Regions from separate parts of the Pseudarthrobacter sp. S3 genome, predicted to be linked through region 3. Evidence: predicted binding sites of a transcription regulator. Region 3 holds the regulator's gene; each other region holds the start of a gene.

Region 1 (6,870 bases), 820 kb from region 3:
TGCCGTGGGCCAGCGCTTCCGTCACCACAAGCCCAAAGGCTTCGGCCCGGGACACAAGAATGCTCAGGTCTGTCCGGTTCCATTCGTCCGCCAGTGCGGTCCCGGCGAGCTGGCCTGTCACGCGCACCCTGTCCTCCATTCCAGAGGAGGCAATGGCCGCCCGGACCTGTGCCGCATAGGCGGGATCGGCGTCGTCGGTTCCGATCAGGGACGCTGTCCAGGCGAGGTCCTGGAGCCTGGCCAGCGCCGCCACAATCAGCAACTGGTCCTTGTTGGGCAGCAGCGCTGCCACCGCAACGATGTGTGGCGGCGCCGAACCCGGCGCCACCGGTGCGGGGTCCGTCCCGGGCAGGGCAACCCGGCTGGCGGGGAGCCGGTGCTTTTCCGACGCCGAGGCGGCGGCGGACGAACTCGTGCAGATCACTCCGGTAGCCGCCCGGAGCGCGCGCCCTTCGCCGTCGGGGTGGCTGGGCGAGGGCATGTGCTGCAGGACCCAGGTGTGTTGTCCGGCAGCCGCGGCATACTCCAGTTCGTCGGGGGCGCCGCACGCAACCAGTCCGTCTACGAGCGTGACCGTTTCCGGAGTGACGTTTGCCTGCCGCGCGTCCACCTTTGGGTCCCAGGCGCCCAGCAGGCCGCCCAGCCGCCGTCGTTCCGTGGCGCTGGCCTCCGGCCAGCAACCCTCCACCGTCAGGGTCTCCACAGGAACGCCCAGCGTTCTCAGTCCGTGGGTGAGCCGCGCGTTGTAGATATTGCCGCCGGAGTTGTGGCGGATATTGGCGGGGACCAGGAACCTGACCAGCATGGGATCAGGCGGACAGATCGTATACGTAAGTTGCCCAGGCGTCCGGATTTTCGCGCAGCGTGACGTCGATTCCCGCGAGCCCGCGGCCGTCGTCGTCATCCCTGAGCTTGGCTGCGACGGCGTGGGCGATGTATTCCGCGAGTGCCTCGGTGGTGCTAAGCCTGCCCACGAAGTCCGGATGTTCGTCCAGGTTTTTGTAGTTGAGGCCGGACAGCACGTCCTCGATTATGCCGCCCGCAGCCCCGATGTCCAGGACGATCGAGTCCGGATTCAGCGCACGACGGCGGAATGTCACCTCCGCCACGAACGTCGCCCCGTGGAGGGCCTGGGCCGGGCCGAATACCTCCCGCGGGAGGCTGTGGGCGATCATAAAGTGGCGTCGGACGGTCAGGCTGAACACTGGCTACTTCCTGTCTTTGGGGCCGGTTTTGCCGGGCTGTCGTGCCCGGGGTTGTACGCTCCAAGGCTGTCAGCGTTGGGGTATTCGATCACATGGCACAGGGCTTCCAGCTTGCCATCGGCGAGATCCTGCACTACTGCCGGCAGGTCCGTGAACGGAGAGGCGCCGGTAAGGAAGGCATCGAAGACGGGGTCTTTGAGGAGCTCAACAGCCAGTTCCAGGCGCTCGGCCGTGGTCCGGCGGTGGCGCCGCGCATGGGCAACCACTCCCACCTGGCTGGCCCGGATGGAGAGCCTGCGTGCATGAAAGTCCTCTCCCAGCGGCAGCGTGACTTTGCGGTTGGCGTACCAGGACATCTCGATGATCTCCCCCTCATAGCCGGCCAGCTGCAGGCTGCGTTCGAGGCCTTCCTGGGAGGCAGAGCAGTGGAATACGATGTCGCAGTCCGATTTGGCATCATCGGGGTGGGCGAACCCCACGCCCAGCTTGTCCGCCAGGTGCCTACGTTCCGGGTCAAGGTCCACCAGTTGGAGGCGTGCCAGCGGGAACGTGCGCAGGAGTGTGGCCACCATACCGCCCACCAGACCGGCGCCGACGACGGCGATCCGGTCCCCCAGCCTCGGTCCGGCTTCCCAGAGGGCATTGACGGCGGTTTCCACGGTGCCTGTGAGGACGGCGCGGCGGGCCGGGACGCCGTCGGGAATCCTGGTGAGGGCGTCTGTGGAAATGACGTAGCGGTCCTGATGTGGATTGAGGCAGAAGACCTTCTGGCCCGCCCAGTTTCCGGGCCCCTCCTCCACAATGCCCACCGAAAGATACCCGAACTTCACGGGCGACGGGAAGGTGCCCTCTTGGTGCGGCGCGCGCATCTCCTCGGCCACGCGTGGTGGGACGGAGCCGGTGTGGACCACAATTTCCGTGCCCTTGCTGATGCCTGAATACAGCGTGCGGACCAAAGCTTCGCCGGGTCCGGGGGCGTGCAGAGCCTCGTTCCGAAGCTCGCCGTGTTCCGGCCCCGTAGTCCAGTACGCGGTTGCCTGTGCCTCTTTGTCTGAGTTCGCCATCTTGCTTATGAATCTAGTCCGCGGGCGCTCTCCGCGACACCCACTCCGGTCGAGATGACACTTGAAGCCCTTGAAATCGGGGCCGTAACTGTCCGTTCGCACTGTTAATGGGAGGCGGCCCTGTACTGCCCGCCTCAGCCTTGCCAGCCCTAACCCTGCCCGCGTTACAGTCCTGCCACGGCCATAACGCTGCATTCTCTTTGGGGTTGGTGGTCAGACGTTGCTGCGGGCAGTGAGGGAGAAGTCCCAGTTTGGGAAAGGGATCGCCCCCACGGGTTCGCCCGGAATTTCGTCTTCGGGCACTCCTCAATCTGCACGGGGCGCCAGCGCGGACCATTGGCCCGACTGTTGTGGTGGCCAGTGTGGTGGTTCCCAGTCGGGGTGTTCGCTGGTGTAGTGGCGTCCGGTGGGTGAGATCCAGCCGGGTGGCTCGTTCTTGTTGGCTGCGGTGGGTTTCCAGGCTGTGGTGTGGCGGAGTCGGTGGTGTTTGTGGCAGGGCTGACCGAGATTGCTGATGCCGGTGGTGCCGCCGTGGGACCAGGGGAGGATGTGGTCGGCTTCGTTGTCGACGGAGTGGTTGCTGCAGCCGGGAAACGGGCATTTGCCGTCCCGCAGCCGTAGCCATTGGCGTTGCGCTTTCGTGAGCCGGTAGCTGGTCCGCCCGATCTCCAGCGGAGCACCGTCCCGCGGATCGATCAGGACCCGGTGAAAGGACTCCGCACCTTCCGCCACGAGTTGGCGGGCCATGGACGGTGGGATCGGTCCGTATCCGTCGAGCATGGCCGGTTCATCCGTGAGGCCCAACAGCGCAAACACCGGCACGGTGATCAACACCTGTGCCCGCGGCGAGGGAACACCGCCGCTCACGGCGATGCCCCCGGTCTCTTGGTGGCTCGTTTCACCGGTCGCGCTGCCGCTGTTTTCCCTACCCTCATCACCGGTTCCGGCCCCGGCGCTGGCGCTGGCGTTGGTCAGGAGCCAGGTCGCGACGGAGTCTGCGCGGAGCTGGCTGAGGGTCCGGCCCTCATGAGGCCCCTGGAGGGCCCGGGCGGCGGCGGTGGTCCGGTCCCAGATCCCCGCGGCCTGATCGGCGGGCAGGTACGCGGAGAGCCAGGCCATCCCGTCACGGTCCGGGGCGTACTCCACCCGCCGGTCCTGGATACCGCGTAGGTGGCGTTGTTCGATGCTGACCGGATGATGGCGTTCCCGCCAGGTGCCGGCCTTGTGCCGGAACCGGCCGGGGATGAGCTCACCGGCGAAGCCACGGGCCGGATTCGCGACGTCCGGGTCCAGGAAATGCGCTTCGAGGGCCGCCGCGGCCGCCCTGTCGAGGTTAGTGGTTTCATCGACCATGATCCGGGCGTGCTGCCACGAAATGACCCCGGCCTGCAACGCCGAGAACGTCAGCGGCAGGGCCGTGGTCAGCGCGCGCGCCTCCGCGAGCAGCGCACTGGCGGCGCGTTCACTGACCGCCAGCACGCACGCGACCTCAGCGACGACAGCCATCTCCTGCCCGCTATGGTCCTGCGGCGACTCAGCAGGGCCCGCCAGGGCCTCGGCAGCGGCGCTGTAACCGGCAGCCAGCCAGACCTTCAGGGCAGCACTTTTCGCGTCCAACCGTGAGATCTCGGCCAGCCCGTCCAGCAAACCATCCGCTACCCGGCGCAACGGATCAGCATCCCAGGACCCGGAGGAAACGGTCCCGCCGCGGAGCGCCACTGCTAGCTCAGCGAAGGACGCCGAAAGGGCCTCCGCCGCCGCCACAGCTCCTCTGCTATCCATACACAAATCATCCCGTGAGGGTCCGACAATAACGCCGAAGCCCAATGGCTATGTGCATAACTCCGCGGCCTTCCTCGGCCCCTGATCGTGCAGCACGTCGAGGGCGCTACATTGGAGGCCGTCGACTGTCCGTTCGAGCTGAAGCGTGGGACTCAATTGCCCCTTCGCAATGGAGCTGCGCTAAGTGTCCCTTCGCCATGAGGGGCTGAACACATGCCGTTTTGTGGATGGGCGGTATGCTCCGGTAACCTATTCAGGTTGGTGACGTGTCCGAGCGGCCGAAGGTGCAACACTCGAAATGTTGTTTGGTGTCAAAGCCAACGTGGGTTCAAATCCCACCGTCACCGCCAATGAGAAAGGCCCTGCTTCCCTTGTAAACAAAGGGAAGCAGGGCCTTTTGCTTTGCGCGCCAGACGCCAACAGTAACGTAGCGGTAACAAACTTCTGTCTTGTCCGGACCCGATAGGCGTGGACCGTCGTCTGATGCTTGCTTTGCTGAGGTGTCGCCGGCGCACATAGGCCGACTGGCGGCCGCCAGTTTAGCGCGCTGCGGGCATTAGTGCTCGGCGCCTGCCGCAGCAGCCTTCTTGGCGCTCTTCTCGGCGTCTTTTTCGGCGCGCAGCGCCTCCGCCTCGTGCTGTTCCTCGGCTTTTTCCTGGTGGATGACCTCTGCCAGGAGCTTCTCCATCTCCTTGGCCACGCCAGCGGCTGAGGCCGGGTTCTGACCCGTCACCAGCCGGTCGTCAACCACTACCATTTCCTCAAAGACACCAGCCGAGACGTGGGTGGCACCCTGTTCCTCAAGCCGGTCGGCCAAAAAGAACGGGATGACCTTGTTCTTTCCTGCGGCAACTTCCTCATCGTTGGTGAAAGCAGCGACCTTCCTGCCTTCGACCAGCCGAAAGCCGTTGGCCAACTCAACGTTCACCAGTCCCGCCGGCCCGTGACAGACCGCGCCCACCACGCCGCCGGCGTTGTAGACACCGGCTACAAGGTTCCGCAAGCCTTCGCTGTCCGGGAAGTCCCACATGGTGCCATGGCCTCCCACAAGGAAGATGGCGTCGTACTGGTCAGGATCAACGACGTCGACGCGGGCAGTGTTGTAGAGACCGGCGCGCGTAGTCTCGTCCTCTGTGAAGGCAACCTGGATGGGATCTTTTGAGTCCACCTCGTCGCGCGGGGGCTGGCCGCCCTGGATGGACGCGAAGTCGACGAAATGACCGGAATCCTTGAAGACTTTCCAAGGATGTGCAGCCTCGGCCACGTTATACCCGGTCTTCTCTCCGGTATCGCCGATCTCGGAAACGCTGGTCAGTACCATGAGGATTTTCTTCATGAAGTGCTCCTTCCGTCTAACGTCAACCCTACGCCTCAGCCCAATTTGGACCGTCCCCGGCTTAGAAGGCAACGACATTTGCTGTACCCGACGGATAGTTCCCCCGCTAGAGCTTGTCCGTCCTGTCATCGCCCTTGTGCCCGCCGCGCAGGTTCTCCTGGACCTTGCCGAAGAGGTCTTTGATGGTGGACTCGGTATTGGTGAGCATGTCCGGCTGCAAATACACGTGCCGACTGCCGGGAAGGCTGTAACTGGACTGCAGGCCGCCGCTTCCTTCAACGCCCTGCAAAGCGATGGTCACGCTGCCTTCCTTGCGCGCGATGGCCGCGATTTTTCCGAACACCAGTGTGAATTCGTCCGGCTCAAAACTGACTGTCTGACCCACATGGGTCCTGTTGAGTTCGCTGGCCGGGGTGGCTTTCTCGTTGCCAGTTCCTGAGTAGTTCATCGTGTGCTCCCTGAGGTGGTTGGCGACTTACGCCAGCAGTCTAGCCCTGCCCCGTGTCGCGGTACATGGCCCTACTGGATGCCTGCACAAACGGATGCCGCAATCCTGGTCACATCCTCCATTGAGCTGACCAGAGCCCTTCGGGTTGGATGAATTGGACCGGCACGCCTGACCGGCACCCGATCATTAAGGAAGAACCGTGACTTCGACGACGAATCGCGCTATTCGGCGGCCGCAGACTCTTCCAGGTCAGCGACCGGGGCAGCGACTGCCTCGAACTCCAATGGAGCCAGACGTGACCGATACGTGCCCCGACGACTGCCACTACTGCTCGGGCCCGGAAACAGACTGACTCCCCGGCCATAGGTTGGGCAGCAGCGCCCAGCCCTGCGAGACTGGGTCCTGAAGCCAAACCATCGACCTTTCAGGAGCCGCCGTATGACGCCGGAGCACCGCACCTCTGCCCGGCTAAACCGCATCACCGATCTGTTCGGTACGGACGTTCCGGTGGTGCTGGGCCCTTTCGGCGGGGTCTCTTCCGTGGAGCTGACAGCAGCCGTGAGCGACGGCGGCGGGCTGGGTTCCTACGGACTGTACGGTTATGGCGCCGACGCCATCCGGAACACAGTGGCTGAGCTGAGGAAGGCAACGGCGAAGCCGTTCGCCCTTAACCTCTGGATTCCTACCGGCGACGAAACCACCTTGCTCCCCCAGGCGGCCTTCGACCGGTACCTGGAAACCCTGAAGCCGTACTTCGGCGAACTGGCACTTCCGCTTCCGCACATGCCGGACCGCTACCTGCCCGACTATGAAGAGCAGGTGGAGGCAACGCTGGCGGCCGGTCCCGCCGTCGTCAGCTTTGTGTTCGGTGTGCCCGCGCCGGAACTGATCGCGGCGGCGCACCGGAGAGGCATAGTCGTGGTGGGGACCGCTACCACCGTGGCGGAAGCTGTTGCTCTGGAAGCCGGTGGAGTGGATGCCGTGGTCGCAAGTGGCATGGAATCCGGCGGCCACCGCGTTTCGTTCCTGAAGCCC
Region 2 (6,870 bases), 360 kb from region 3:
CCGGTACATGGTGTTCTTCCGCGAGCTTGAGCATACGTACCGCATGCGCGGTACTCAGGTGCGCCCCGGGGGCGGTGAGCTGGGAAACGACTTCCGCCACCAGGGTTTTTGGGGGCATGGCGTCCAGCCAGCCTTTGAAAAGGGTGCGCGGACGGAGGTAGCGCCGGCCGCTCATGGCCCGTCCGACGTCGGAATCCGGGCCGATCAGTACTGTCAGGACCGGTTTCAGGGTTTTGGGGTCGAGCGTGCGGGAGGCGAGTTCGGCGCGGGTGACCGCCACCGGTACCGCTCCCCCGGCTTTGCCGGAGGTGCGGGCATGGGCATCGGACACCAGCCGGCACAGGGCCCGGTACCCCGCCCCGTTGTTGTTGCCCCGGGCGAGCACCACCACCCTGCCGGCGAGCTGGGTGCGGTGGTCGCCGTCGTCGTCGAAGACCGCTAGGTCCACACCCACGATGGGGTCGATGCCGGCGGCCATGCAGGCTTTGAGGTGTTTGATGGTGCCGTACAGGCCGTCCCGGTCCGTGCAGGCGAGCGCGGTTGCGCCGTCCGCGGCGACAACCTGGGCCAGTTCGTCGGGCCACGCCACGCCATAGTGTGCGCTGAAGGCCGTGGAAACGTGAAGGTGGGAGAAGCTCATGCCGTCTGGGGCCGGAGTGCATCGTGGATCCGCAGGATCCTCCAGCGGCCGCTGCCGACATGCCTGCTCAGGTCCAGGGTGAGCGGCTCTCCTGCATCCCGAGGGCCGGTACCCTGCGGGTCCGCATGTACTTGGACGCGCCAGATTTCGTGGTCCACCAGCCCCGGCCCGCTGCCGAGGGGCGCACGGCGCTCCTCGGCCCACCACTGCCGGCGTTCGTACCACCGGACAGGCTCGGCGCACACGGTGTAGTGCCGCCCGGCCCACTGGAGTTTCAGCGGCTGGCCCGCGGGGGTGCAGACGACGTCCACGGACTCGCTGAACGTACCCATGGGCGCCTCCCGGAACTGAACGGAGCTGATGCAGGATGCTGATGCAACAGCAAATTATTCGAACACATATTCGAATAAATCCAGTCTACGACGGCGCTCCGACAAAACCTAGACAGGGGTGGACGGACGGGCAGCAGGAGGGCAGGATTGTGGCATGAGCACCCATGACGCACTCCTCAAGCACGTAAGCATCAAGGCCCAGGACGAAAAGCTCGTGGCAACCTTCGATATCGACGGCAACATACCGGGGGCAGGTGCGTACGTAGTGGGCCTGGTGGCGGCGAGCCCTGATTACTCATCACAAAGACGGTTGGGTATTGAGTTCATGAACGGGGAGGCCATTGCCTTCTACTCGTTCAGCCATGACCAAAGCGCCGAGGAAAACTATGATCTTGCCGGTGTGACACACTCGGGCAACACCATCACGGGCAACTTCCCCGTCGCGGCCGTCCATGGCCTGGGCAAGGGACACGTCATGTCGGCCTTCAGCGAGGCCGACGGCCGGGAATTCCAGTCGGGCGTCGCCGTCGACGAAGCGCTCTAGGAAACACTGGAGCAGGCAAACACCGGGGCAGGTGCTGCCGGACCCGAATCCGGACAGCACCTGCGGCGGTGTCAGCTGCTCTCTTTGTGGACCTTCATTTCAAGTTCGATAAACCCTAAGATCATGGCCCGGTAGGTTGATTCCACGATGTCCGGATCAATGTCCTTCTTTTCCGCGGCGGACCGGACATGCTCAATCACCCGTTCCACCCGGCCGGGGGCACGGACTTCAGCGTCGTCCCCCTTCAGGCTTCCGGCGATGCGGATCAGGCGTTCACGCCGCGCAATGAGCGTGACAATCTGCTCATCAACTTCGTCGACCGCAATCCGAACGGCTGCGAGCTGTTCCTTGTCGGCCAAAGCATCCCGATCGTTTCCTTGAATTGTTGCCATCTTCTGACAGTATCGAAGCATGCAGCCCAGAGTCGACTTCATCTCACTAGGCGTTCGCAGTGTTGACGCCTCCCGCCGGTTCTACGCCGAAGGCCTCGGCTGGCCTGTCCACCGCGAATTCCCGGGCGATGTGGTGTTCATCCAGGTCAACCACGGCCTCGTCCTTTCCTTGTGGGACGCCGCGCAGATGCACGCCGAGGCCGGCGTAGGCGCGCCCGGCCCGGTCCCCTGCATCACACTCAGCCACAACCTGCCCAGCACCGAGGCGGTGGACCGGGTCATGGCGGAGGCGGCATCGGCCGGAGCCACCATCGTCGCTGCGCCGGTCACCCAGCCTTGGGGCGGGTACAGCGGCTATTTCGCCGATCCGGACGGCTTCCGCTGGGAAATTGCCTATAACCCCACCTGGACAGTGGACGACGGCGGCCAGGTCACCGTTTAAGGGCCGGGCACCTCCGCCGTCAGCCGGGTCAGCGACCGGAACGCCTCAGAACAGCGCCTCTACCGGACGGATGAGTTCCGGGGAGTTGTTACGCACGTTGCCCACCTCGGTGCCGACGGAATCCACGTGCCAGTCGGCCGCGACGTCCTTGACATGGGCGCGGACCAGGTCCACCAGGAAGGCGGCGTCGTCGATCTGCGGGTCGATCCACGACGCCATCGTGGCCCGGTCCATGGGCAGCGGCACGCGGTCATGCAAGGCAGTGAGCTTGCCGAAGATTGTCGACTCAGCACCGGGCGGCGGGGTGTCCGCCGTCAGGATGGATGTGGAGAGCATCCACCGGCCGGGGTCACCCTCGGCCTTGGACGGATCCTTCCACCACTCGTACAGGCCCGCGAACACCAGCCCGCTGCCTTTGCCCGGATGGACGTAGTAGGGCTGCTTGGCTTTGCCGGTGCCCTGCTTCCATTCGTAGTACCCGTCCGCCGGGACAGCGCAGCGACGTGACTTCACGGCTTTGCGGAAGGCCGGCTTCTCGAGCAAAGTCTCGCTGCGCGCGTTGATCATCCTGGGGCCGATGCCCGGATCCTTCGCCCAGGACGGCACCAGGCCCCAGCGGGCCACGTGGAGCTGCCGCACGGGGCCGTCGTCGATCAGCCGTTCCAGGACGATCGGGACAGCGTCGGTTGGCGCCACGTTCCATGACGGGGGAAGGTGCACTTCCTCCTCCAGCTGGGCATCAAAGTCGGCCAGCAAGTCGCCCACGGCCCGTGCCATCACATAGCGTCCACACATGGCTCCAGCATGCCATCAGCGTTATCTGCTGTCATCCGGCACCGCATCCACCGGGCCGGCTCAGGGAATAGCCTGCCCCGGGTTACCGTTGACGGGAAGGAACCTACCCAACGATTTCAGGAGAGCTCCGTGGACTTTACCCCCGAGAACGGCACCATCACCATGTTTTCCACCACCTGGTGCGGCTACTGCAACCGGCTGAAGAAGCAGCTGGACGCGCAGGGCATCGGCTATACGGAAATCAACATCGAAGAGGTGGAGGGCACAGCCGACCTCGTGGAGAAGCTCAACGGCGGCAACCGCACCGTGCCCACCGTGCTCTTCCCGGACGGCACTGCCGCCACCAATCCTTCCGCTGCCGAGGTAAAGAGCCGCCTCGCGGCCTGAACACCGCAGCTCATGTGGTAAACAGAACGGGACCAACATCCGTGTTGGTCCCGTTCTGTCTATCTGCATTGAGGGAGCCTTTCGTGATCCATAAAGTCAAAGGTGTCGTAGCGCGTTCCAAGGGCGCCCCGGTCACTCTGGAGACCATCCTGGTCCCGGATCCGGGTCCGGGCGAGGCCCTGGTGGACATTCTCACCAGCGGCGTCTGCCACACCGACCTGCACTACAAGCTGGGCGGCATCAGCGACGACTTTCCGTTCCTCCTCGGGCACGAAGCCACTGGAGTGGTCAGTGCCGTTGGCCCGGACGTCACGGACGTCGCCCCGGGCGACCGCGTGGTATTGAACTGGCGGGCCGTCTGCGGCGACTGCCGTGCGTGCAACCGCGGCCAGGCCCAGTACTGCTTCAACACCCGTAACGCCACCCAGAAGATGACGCTGGAGGACGGCACCGAACTGTCCGCCGCCCTGGGCATCGGAGCCTTCATCGAAAAGACCCTTGTGGCTGCCGGCCAGTGCACGAAGGTTGATCCCGACGCCGATGCTGCCGCCATCGGCCTGCTCGGCTGCGGGGTCATGGCCGGACTGGGCGCCGCGATCAACACCGGCGGCGTCAAGCGCGGTGACACCGTCGCCGTCATCGGCTGCGGTGGTGTGGGCATGGCTGCCATCGCCGGCGCCGCGCTCGCCGGCGCAACCACCGTCATCGCCGTCGACATCGACGCGAAAAAGCTGGAGCGCGCGAAGGAACTCGGTGCCACCCACACCGTGGACTCCTCTGATTCCGACCCGGTGGAGAAGATCCGGGAACTCACCGGCGGCTTCGGCGCAGACGTGGTGATTGACGCCGTCGGCCGTCCCGAAACGTACAAGCAGGCCTTCTACGCCCGAGACCTCGCCGGCACCGTGGTACTGGTGGGCGTCCCGACGCCGGAGATGACCCTGGAGCTGCCGCTCCTGGACGTTTTCGGCCGCGGCGGGTCGCTGAAGTCCTCCTGGTACGGTGACTGCCTGCCGTCCCGGGACTTCCCCATGCTGATCAGCCTCTACAAGCAGGGCAAGCTGGATCTGGATGCCTTCGTGACCGAGCGGATCACCATCGACCAGGTGGAGGAAGCGTTCGAGAAGATGCACTCCGGTTCCGTGCTGCGTTCTGTGGTGGAACTGTGAGCGTCAGGATCGAGCACCTCGTCACATCCGGGACGTTCTCGCTCGACGGCGGCACCTGGGATGTGGACAACAACGTCTGGATCGTGGGCAACGCGGAGGAATGCGTGGTCATCGATCCCGCGCACGATGCCAAGGCCGTAGCCGCCGCCGTCGGTGGCCGGAAACTCAAGGCGATCCTGCTGACCCACGGCCACGACGACCACATCCGGTCGGTAGCTGACTTCTGGGACCTCGTCCAGGCACCGATCCACCTTCACCAGGACGACTGGATGCTGTGGCGCAACGTCTACCCGGATGTGGAACCCGATGTCGCCATCAAGCACGGCGACATCATCGAGGTGGCGGGGGCCAGCCTGACGGCCCTGCACACCCCCGGGCACTCGCCCGGCTCGGTGTCCTTCCACCTGGCGGACGGGCCCGATGGTGAGGGCTCGCTTTTCAGTGGGGACACCCTGTTCCAGGGTGGCCCCGGCGCCACGGGCAGGTCCTACAGCGACTTCCCCACCATCATCGAGTCGATCCGGACGTGGCTGCTGCCCCTGCCGGCCGAAACGGTGGTCCGGACCGGGCACGGCGACAGCACCACCATCGGAGCAGAAGCCCCGCACCTGGACGAGTGGATCGCCCGGGGCCACTAAGGGCCCCGGAGCCCCGCCATCTGGCCCAGCACGGCTAGCGCGGGCTACGCCTCCCTGGTGTCCAAACCTGCATAGCTGCTGAAGTCGGCGTGCCGGAGGGAGGCGTGGCCCGCGTACGCGGCAATTACGGCGTCCTGGACATCCTGGACCGTCAGCCCGGGCACGAGGTCGTTGGCCGCGCCGGCAGTGGCCGGGTCCCAGTCCAGGCCCAAGGCGGCATAGCTGTCCGTCAGGACGTGGCGGATGGGGGCGGAGTTTTCCACCACGATCACGGAACTGAACAGCCACCCGCCACTCACCACGCGTTGCGCTGTTCCGACGAGTTTGATCCGGCGCGCCGGATCGGCCGGATCGGTTCCGTGAACGCTGAACTCGCCTGGGCAGTACTCCCCCGGAATTTCGCCAACTGCGGCCTGCACACCGACGTTCCGCAAAGACTGCGCCAGCAACTCACCAAAGAATCCGAACCGGGCCTTGGAGCCGGCAATGGCATCGGTATGGGGCATCACGTGGTCCACCACCAGAGTGCCCTCGTGGTAAGCGGCGGCGCGGCCACCGGCCTTCCGCACCAGGGGTTCAAATCCGTACTCCCGGCACGCCTGGGCGGCTGTGTCGAAGCCGGGCAGCCGGGTATCCCGCTGACCGAACGCAACAGTGGGTGCGGGCCGGTACAGCCGGAGCGTGGGGCCGATCCTGCCGGTCTTCGCATGGGTCAGCAGTTCGAGGCCGAATTCCAGGTCGCGTGCGGCGCCGAGGGTGTGATCCTGCCGCACCACGGTCAGGGTCTGCATTCCCGCTTCGGCGTCCTGCATGTTGCTAAGCTCCCTTATGGTCATATTGCAATTCCTTGTTGTCGCTGCTGCGTTTGCCGTCATCGACTCCGTCTGGCTCAAACTCATGAACCCGTTTTACCGCAGCCACATCGGTGACCTGCTCGCAGACAAGCCACACTTAGGTTACGCCGTGGCTTTCTATGTCATGTACATAGCAGGAATTGTCTTCTTTGCGCTGCGGCCGGCGCTCGACGGCGGCAGCTGGCTGACCGCCGTCGGCTACGGGGCCGCCTTGGGCGCCTTTGCCTACGCCACCTACGACCTCACGAATGCCGCCACGCTCAAGACGTGGCCACTCCAGCTTATTGTCGTGGACATCCTATGGGGTGCCGCCCTGACTGGGCTGTCCACCCTCGCCGGATGGCTGGTGTTCCGCTCCACCTGACATCCAGCGGATTAATACTGCACCGTCCCCCATCGGTGGCTAAACTCAAGAACTGGGCCCACCCGCTACTCCTCAGAAGAGGTAATCCACTGATACGCGTCATTAGCTACAACTTACGTAAGCACAAGGCCAGCGGGGAGCTGGTCGCCTTGGCACAGGACTTCGGCGTTGATGCCCTGTGCCTGCAGGAATGTGACACCACTGACCTGCCGGACACACTGGGTCAATTGCAACTGGCCGATTCCACGAAAGGCAACCGGCTTGGGCTGGCCATCTACTACCGGCCGGACCGGTTCACCGCCCACGGCACCAA
Region 3 (6,870 bases):
AAGCTCGTAGGCGGGTTCCCTTCTGAGGAACCCGCCGAGGGCCAGCTGTTCTCCCTCGGCGAGGACACCAGTGTCCCGCATTTCGCCGCCGCCCTGGGCGGGCCGTCGTCCCAGCTGGGGAAGGAAGTGGTGCGCCTGCGGGAGTGGGCGGAAAAGACCACCACGGGCGACCGCGATGAACTGCTTCCCGGTGTAACGGACCGGGCCTGGCGGCAGGTGTCAGTGACGTCCATGGAATGCCTGGGCGCCCAAAAATGCCCCATGGCGGCCGAATGCTTCAGCGAACTGGCACGCCACGAGGCCGCCGAAGCTGACGTGGTGGTCACCAACCATGCCATGCTCGCGGTCAGCGCCTTTGAAGGCCTCGCAGTGCTCCCCGAGTACGACGTTGTGGTGGTGGACGAGGCCCACGAACTGCAGGACCGGGTCACCGGTGCGGTTTCGGGGCAACTCTCCGTGGCAATGGTCCACGCTGCGGCGTCGGGCGCGCGGAAGCACACGGCCATCACGGTGGATGCCCTCAACGCAGCTGCCGCCAACCTGGAACTCGCCCTGGCCGGGGTGCCCAACGGGCTGCTCCCCAACGGCCTCAACGACGAACAGCTGGACTGTGTGGACCAGTTGCGTGAGGCGTGCCGGGCTGCACTCTCTGATTCCAAGGGTGAGGGCAGCCAAACGGCCGACGGCGGGCGGCAGCTCGCGCGCTCACGCCTGATGCTGATCCTCGAACTGTGTGAACGGCTCATTGTGTCCCGTGAGAACCGTGAAGTGGTGTGGTTTTCCCGCGCAAGTTCCTTCGACCCGCAACAGGGCTATGCCCAACCCGACGAGTCTGCGCCGGCTCTGGTCAACATCGCGCCGCTCAGCGTAGCCGGAAAGCTCCGCGAAGGGCTGTTCGCCGGCCACACCGTGGTGCTGACGTCGGCCACGCTTGCCATCGGCTCAGCCTTTCAGCCGGCCGCCGGCGGCCTGGGGCTCGTGGGGGAGGGCGCGCCGAGCTGGACCGGGATCGACGTCGGATCGCCCTTTGATTATCCCAAACAGGGGATCCTCTACGTCGCAGGGCACCTGCCCAAGCCGGGCCGCGGGGCGTCGCCGGAGGCACTCGATGAACTTGAAGCGCTGATCCGGGCGTCCGGCGGCGGCGCCCTGTGTCTCTTTTCATCGCGCCGGGCCGCCGAGGAGGCCGCGGAGGCGATGCGTCCCCGGCTCGGCCTCAGCATTCTCTGCCAGGGCGACTCGACCATGACTGCCCTCGTGAAGCAGTTCGCGGACGAGCCCGATACCTGCCTCTTCGGAACCATGTCACTCTGGCAGGGCGTGGATGTTCCGGGCGGATCATGCCGGCTCGTGGTGATCGACCGCATTCCGTTCCCGCGGCCGGACGATCCGCTGATGACAGCACGGTCCCGCGCCGTTGCGCAGGCCGGCGGAAACGGCTTCATGGCGGTATCGGCCACCCACGCGGCCATCCGCCTGGCCCAGGGCGCGGGCCGGCTGATCCGTTCAACCGGAGACAAAGGCGTGGTGGCCGTGCTTGATTCCCGGCTTGCCACCGAGCGCTACGCAGGATTCCTCCGCGCCGCGCTGCCGCCGTTCTGGCCCACGACGGACCGCACGACAGCGTTTTCTGCCTTGGAAAGGCTGGCCGGGAAGGGCACCTGACTGAACGCTGGTACTAGAGCGAGCGCAGGACCGAGACGACCTTGCCCATGATTGTGGCGTGATCGCCCAGGATGGGCTCGTACTGCGTGTTCTGCGGCAACAGCCACGTGTGTCCATCGCGCTGGCGGAACGTCTTCACGGTGGCTTCGTCGTCCAGCAGGGCCGCGACTATATCGCCGTTGGCGGCGTCGGCCTGGCGGCGGACCACGACCCAGTCGCCGTCGCAGATGGCAGCGTCCACCATGGAGTCGCCGGCCACACGCAGCATAAAAAGTTCACCCTGTCCCACGAGTTGCCGCGGCAGGGGCATCACGTCTTCCACCACCTGGTCGGCAAGGATGGGCCCGCCCGCCGCGATCCGGCCCACCAGCGGCACCATGGCGGTGTCCATGGCGGAGGGAAGCTCAGTGACCGTTCCGCCGAGGCCATGCAGGACTGAGGGCTTGGTAGTCCCCTTGGACTTAGTGGACCCGCCATCCAGTGTCAACGGCATGAGGACCTCCATGGCACGCGGACGTTTGGGGTCCCGGCGCAGGTATCCCAGCTTTTCCAGCTGCGACAACTGGTGGGTCACGCTGGACAAACTCGCCAGGCCCACGGTGTCGCCGATTTCACGCATCGACGGCGGATAGCCGTTGTCATTCACCGAGCGCTGGATGGTTTCAAGGATCTTCTTCTGGCGGGCGGTGAGCCCCTTGGGGGTCCGTTGGGGCTGGCGGCGCGGTGTCGCCTTGCCCTCGGCGGCTGGTGCTGCCATGTACGCCAATGCCTTTCGGTTGCCCGGATCCGTTCCGGCCGCTGGTGCCTGGAAAGCCCCGGGGCTGGTGTCGGAGTTGATTGTCAGACCCTGCTGATCAACTACAGAGGTGGTTGTTCTTTGATCCAAACGTAGGCCAGCCACAGGGCTTTTTCAAACATTTGTTCTAGCGAGTCTCGACAATATTCGTTGATAAGTGCTAAAAATGAAGAAGCAAAGTTCGAATATGTGTTCTACTCGTTGCTTGCGGATTCGAATACTCGCATCTATGGACGGCCCAGGCCGGCACCGGCAAGTGGACGCGGAGGACGCGCCGGGCAGCACAGTATGGTCCAGGAGGGCTCATTTCATGTCAGCTATATCTGCTTCGCAGGACTCGCGTCCGCAGCTCGTTTCCGTGCAGGACCTCACCGCGCGGCTGTGGACCGGGCCCCTGCCGGCTTCGGGTCCGGCGCCCACGCAGCGCAGGGAATCCCTGCCGCGGCTGCGCCTGACCCGCAGGGGACGGATTGTCCTCATCGGCATCCCGCTGGTGATCCTTGCCGCAATCCTGCTTTCGCTGGCAGGTTTCCTCAATGCACCGGCGAAGGCTGCCGACTCTGCCGCCGACCTGTCCTTGACGCCAACAGTGTCGGTAACAGTCCAGGCAGGGCAGTCTCTCTGGGCCATCGCCAGTACTGTTGCGCCCGAGCGTGATCCCCGTGATGTCATCGCGGATATTGCTCAGTTGAACAATCTTTCCGCCGGCGGCGTTGTCCCCGGACAGCAGCTCTTCGTCCCCACGAAGTAGCAGGCTTCAGGCTCTGGAGCGTGCCGCCGCAGGCCGTCACATTTTCCGGCCGTCTGCTTCGGACCTAAACTGTTCAGGTGAATGACCAGCTAGAGCGTCTGAACAGACTTCCCCTCCGGACCAACCTCCGCGGACTAACCCCGTACGGTGCCCCGCAGTTGGATGTACCTATCCTGCTGAACGTCAACGAAAACACCCATGGGGTCCCGGCGGACGTCCAGGCCGCGATCAGTGTGGCCGTGACGGAAGCCGCGGCAGGCCTCAACCGCTATCCGGACCGTGAGTTCACCGAACTCCGGGGAGCGCTGGCCGAATATCTCGGCCACGGTCTTGATGCCGCCAACATTTGGGCAGCCAACGGATCCAATGAGGTCCTCCAGCAGATTCTCCAGGCTTTCGGCGGACCCGGCCGCACGGCCCTGGGATTCCCGCCCACGTATTCCATGTACCCGCTCCTGGCCAGCGGCACGGACACCGGGTACATCATCGGACAGCGCGCCGATGACTACGGGCTCAGTGCCGAATCGGCTGCGTTGCAGGTCAAGGAGCTTCAGCCCAACATCGTTTTCCTGTGCTCGCCGAACAACCCGACCGGCACGGGCCTGGGCCTGGATGTTGTGGAGGCTGTGTACACGGCCGGCGAGGCAAGCCAGACCATTGTGATCGTTGACGAGGCGTACCACGAGTTCGCCCACGATGGAACGCCCAGCGCCCTTACGTTGCTGCCCGGCCGGGAGCGACTCATCGTGTCCCGCACCATGAGCAAGGCGTTCGCCCTCGCGGGTGCCCGCCTGGGCTACATGGCCGCCGCTCCTGAAGTCACGGACGCACTCCGCCTGGTCCGGCTGCCGTACCACCTTTCAGCCATCACCCAGGCAACGGCCCTCGCCGCCCTGCAGCACCGCACTGCGCTGATGGCCGACGTCGAGGACATCAAGGAGCAGCGCGACCGCATCGTCTCGGAACTCACCCGCATGGGACTCAAACCTGCCGCCTCCGATTCGAACTATGTCTTCTTCGGCGGCCTCGACAACCCGCATGATGTCTGGCAGCGGCTGCTGGACGACGGCGTGCTGATACGCGACGTCGGTATCCCCGGCCACCTGCGTGTCACGGCGGGCACTGAGACGGAGACCACATCGTTCCTGACGTCGCTGGAACGCATCCTGGCCAGCCAGGCCGGGCTGCCCGCCTAAACTTGAAGTATCGGCGCCGCCGCGCGCCGGCACATCTCCTTCGCTTTCGCACCTCTGACTTCGCCTAAAGGACATATGACCATGAGCTTCACCGGATCGAACGCTGCCGCGCCCCGGACCGCACGCATGGAGCGTGCCACCAGTGAATCGTCAGTGCTCGTGGAGATTAACCTCGACGGCACAGGCGTTTCGGACATCGACACGTCGGTCCCGTTCTACGACCACATGCTGACGGCGCTCTGCAAGCACTCGCTCATTGACATGACGGTCAAAGCCACCGGCGACACTCACATTGACGTCCACCACACGGTGGAGGACGTCGCCATCACGTTCGGTGAAGTTCTGCGCACTGCCTTGGGAAACAAAGCCGGTATCCGCAGGTTCGGCGAGGCCACCGTGCCCCTGGACGAAGCCCTGGCGCACGCTGTGGTCGACGTCTCCGGCCGCCCCTATCTGGTGCACGGCGGCGAGCCTGCCGGGCAGGAATACCACCTGATCGGCGGTCACTTCACGGGATCACTGACCCGCCACGTTTTTGAGGCGATCACCCTTCATGCCGGCATCTGCCTCCACATGAACGTCATCGCGGGCCGCGATCCGCACCACATCGTGGAAGCGCAGTTCAAAGCCTTCGCCCGCGCGCTGCGTGCTGCGGTGGAACCCGACCCCCGTGTTGAGGGGATTCCGTCCACAAAGGGTGCCTTGTGAGCGGCCAAATACTCCGGGATGGCGCCGTCATCGATCCGGCCTCCGGCGTGAAGCGCGTATCGCCCGAAGGCAAGCCCACAGTCACCGTCCTGGACTATGGTTCCGGAAACGTCCGCTCCGCCGTGCGCGCCCTGGAGCGGGCCGGGGCCGAGGTTATCCTCAGCTCCAAGCCCGAGGACGTGCTTAATGCCGACGGCCTGGTAGTACCCGGGGTCGGTGCGTTCGAGACTGTTATGCGCGAGCTCAAGGCCGTGGACGGCATCCGCCTGATCGGCAGGCGCGTGGCCGGGGGCAGGCCGGTCCTGGCAATCTGCGTGGGCCTGCAGGTCCTGTTCGAGGCCGGGGTAGAGCACGGTACAGAAGCCGAAGGCATGGGGGAGTGGCCCGGCAAGGTGGAGCTGCTTCCCGCAGAGGTGGTGCCACACATGGGCTGGAACACAGTGGACGTTCCGGAAGGATCCAAACTCTTCGCCGGCGTCGCGGACCAGCGCTTCTACTTCGTCCACTCCTATGGTGTCCAGGCGTGGAACTTCGACGTGATCCAGCCCCGGATGACCGCACCGCTGGTGACCTGGTCAGAGCACGGCGCGCGCTTTATCGCCGCTGTGGAAAACGGACCGCTCTGCGCTACCCAGTTCCACCCCGAAAAATCCGGCGACGCCGGTGCCCGGCTGCTGCGCAACTGGGTAGACGGCCTTCGCCAGCCAGCTGCCACGGACGCCGCCTAGATGTGGTCGGTTGTCCTGATGGGCCTGGCCGGCGTCCTGGTGGGCGGCGCCCTGTCCTTCAGGCAGCAGCACAAACCAATGTGGACCCAGATGGGCTTCTACGTCCTGGCCGGCATGGCGCTTCTGGCCGCCTACCTGCTGACGCTTCCTGGAACCTAGCCCCATGCATTACCAGTTCCGCTTCCATGAGCAACCCATCACCCAAGAGGATTTGAGATGACCACCGCAACCGATCTGCCGGTTCTTGAACTGCTGCCCGCCGTCGACGTCGTAAACGGACAGGCCGTGCGGCTGGTCCAGGGAGAGGCGGGCAGCGAGACGAGCTACGGCACGCCGCTGGAGGCAGCCCTCAACTGGCAGGACCAGGGCGCCGAATGGGTGCACCTGGTGGACCTCGACGCCGCGTTTGGACGTGGCTCGAACGCCGGGCTGCTCCGTGAAGTGGTGGGCAGGCTGGACATCAAGGTGGAGCTCTCCGGCGGACTCCGGGACGACGAATCCCTTGAGGCGGCGCTGGCCCTCGGCGTGGCCCGCGTCAACCTCGGCACGGCTGCGCTGGAAAACCCCGAGTGGACCCGCAGCGCCATCGACCGCTTTGGCGACAGGATCGCCGTCGGCCTCGACGTCCGCGGAACCACTCTGGCCGGCCGCGGCTGGACGAAGGAAGGCGGCGATCTCTGGGAGGTCCTGGGCCGGCTCGAAGAAGCCGGGTGCTCCCGGTATGTTGTCACTGACGTCACAAAAGACGGCACGCTGCAGGGTCCCAACGTTGAACTCCTGCGCCAGATGGTGGAGAAGACCGGCAAGCCGGTGGTCGCGTCCGGCGGCATCTCCAGCCTGGACGACCTGAAGGTGCTGCGCTCCCTGGTGCCGCTGGGCGTCGAAGGCGCGATCGTGGGCAAGGCGTTGTACGCCGGCGCCTTCACGCTCCCCGAAGCCCTCGACGTCGCCGGACGCCGCTAAGCAGTTCCGTGGACAGCACGCACAACGCCGATCCGGCCGTGGAATCCCCGGCGCCGCGCCACC

The links. Region 3 encodes LexA, which represses DNA repair genes until DNA is damaged. Its sites were predicted from a motif close to TCGAACANNTGTTCGA; they were not measured.
Region 1: a site for LexA is predicted at 4,173-4,188, ahead of ACQCSV_RS04125 (DUF222 domain-containing protein). Genes of this name have one in related genera too.
Region 2: a site for LexA is predicted at 1,031-1,046, ahead of ACQCSV_RS09745 (DUF6504 family protein). Genes of this name have one in related genera too.

The regions. Positions count from the first base shown of each region.
Region 1 covers NZ_CP189583.1:832,472-839,341, reverse strand. Annotated here, with positions in the region: gene ACQCSV_RS04140 (glycosyltransferase) at 1-805, opposite strand, end outside; gene ACQCSV_RS04135 (6-pyruvoyl trahydropterin synthase family protein) at 810-1,205, opposite strand; gene ACQCSV_RS04130 (zinc-dependent alcohol dehydrogenase) at 1,193-2,269, opposite strand; gene ACQCSV_RS04125 (DUF222 domain-containing protein) at 2,576-4,051, opposite strand; tRNA gene ACQCSV_RS04120 (tRNA-Ser) at 4,312-4,401, shown strand; gene ACQCSV_RS04115 (type 1 glutamine amidotransferase domain-containing protein) at 4,608-5,387, opposite strand; gene ACQCSV_RS04110 (hypothetical protein) at 5,494-5,835, opposite strand; gene ACQCSV_RS04105 (NAD(P)H-dependent flavin oxidoreductase) at 6,274-6,870, shown strand, end outside.
Region 2 covers NZ_CP189583.1:2,017,085-2,023,954, reverse strand. Annotated here, with positions in the region: gene ACQCSV_RS09750 (DNA polymerase III subunit alpha) at 1-640, opposite strand, end outside; gene ACQCSV_RS09745 (DUF6504 family protein) at 637-972, opposite strand; gene ACQCSV_RS09740 (hypothetical protein) at 1,127-1,516, shown strand; gene ACQCSV_RS09735 (chorismate mutase) at 1,588-1,908, opposite strand; gene ACQCSV_RS09730 (VOC family protein) at 1,928-2,350, shown strand; gene ACQCSV_RS09725 (SOS response-associated peptidase) at 2,396-3,145, opposite strand; gene ACQCSV_RS09720 (mycoredoxin) at 3,275-3,532, shown strand; gene ACQCSV_RS09715 (S-(hydroxymethyl)mycothiol dehydrogenase) at 3,616-4,701, shown strand; gene ACQCSV_RS09710 (MBL fold metallo-hydrolase) at 4,698-5,339, shown strand; gene ACQCSV_RS09705 (lipoyl protein ligase domain-containing protein) at 5,384-6,151, opposite strand; gene ACQCSV_RS09700 (DUF2177 family protein) at 6,168-6,557, shown strand; gene ACQCSV_RS09695 (endonuclease/exonuclease/phosphatase family protein) at 6,650-6,870, shown strand, end outside.
Region 3 covers NZ_CP189583.1:1,656,111-1,662,980, forward strand. Annotated here, with positions in the region: gene ACQCSV_RS08040 (ATP-dependent DNA helicase) at 1-1,665, shown strand, start outside; gene lexA (transcriptional repressor LexA) at 1,679-2,422, opposite strand; gene ACQCSV_RS08050 (LysM peptidoglycan-binding domain-containing protein) at 2,772-3,212, shown strand; gene ACQCSV_RS08055 (histidinol-phosphate transaminase) at 3,290-4,408, shown strand; gene hisB (imidazoleglycerol-phosphate dehydratase HisB) at 4,490-5,116, shown strand; gene hisH (imidazole glycerol phosphate synthase subunit HisH) at 5,113-5,844, shown strand; gene ACQCSV_RS08070 (hypothetical protein) at 5,845-6,003, shown strand; gene priA (bifunctional 1-(5-phosphoribosyl)-5-((5-phosphoribosylamino)methylideneamino)imidazole-4-carboxamide isomerase/phosphoribosylanthranilate isomerase PriA) at 6,061-6,807, shown strand; gene ACQCSV_RS08080 (SseB family protein) at 6,816-6,870, shown strand, end outside.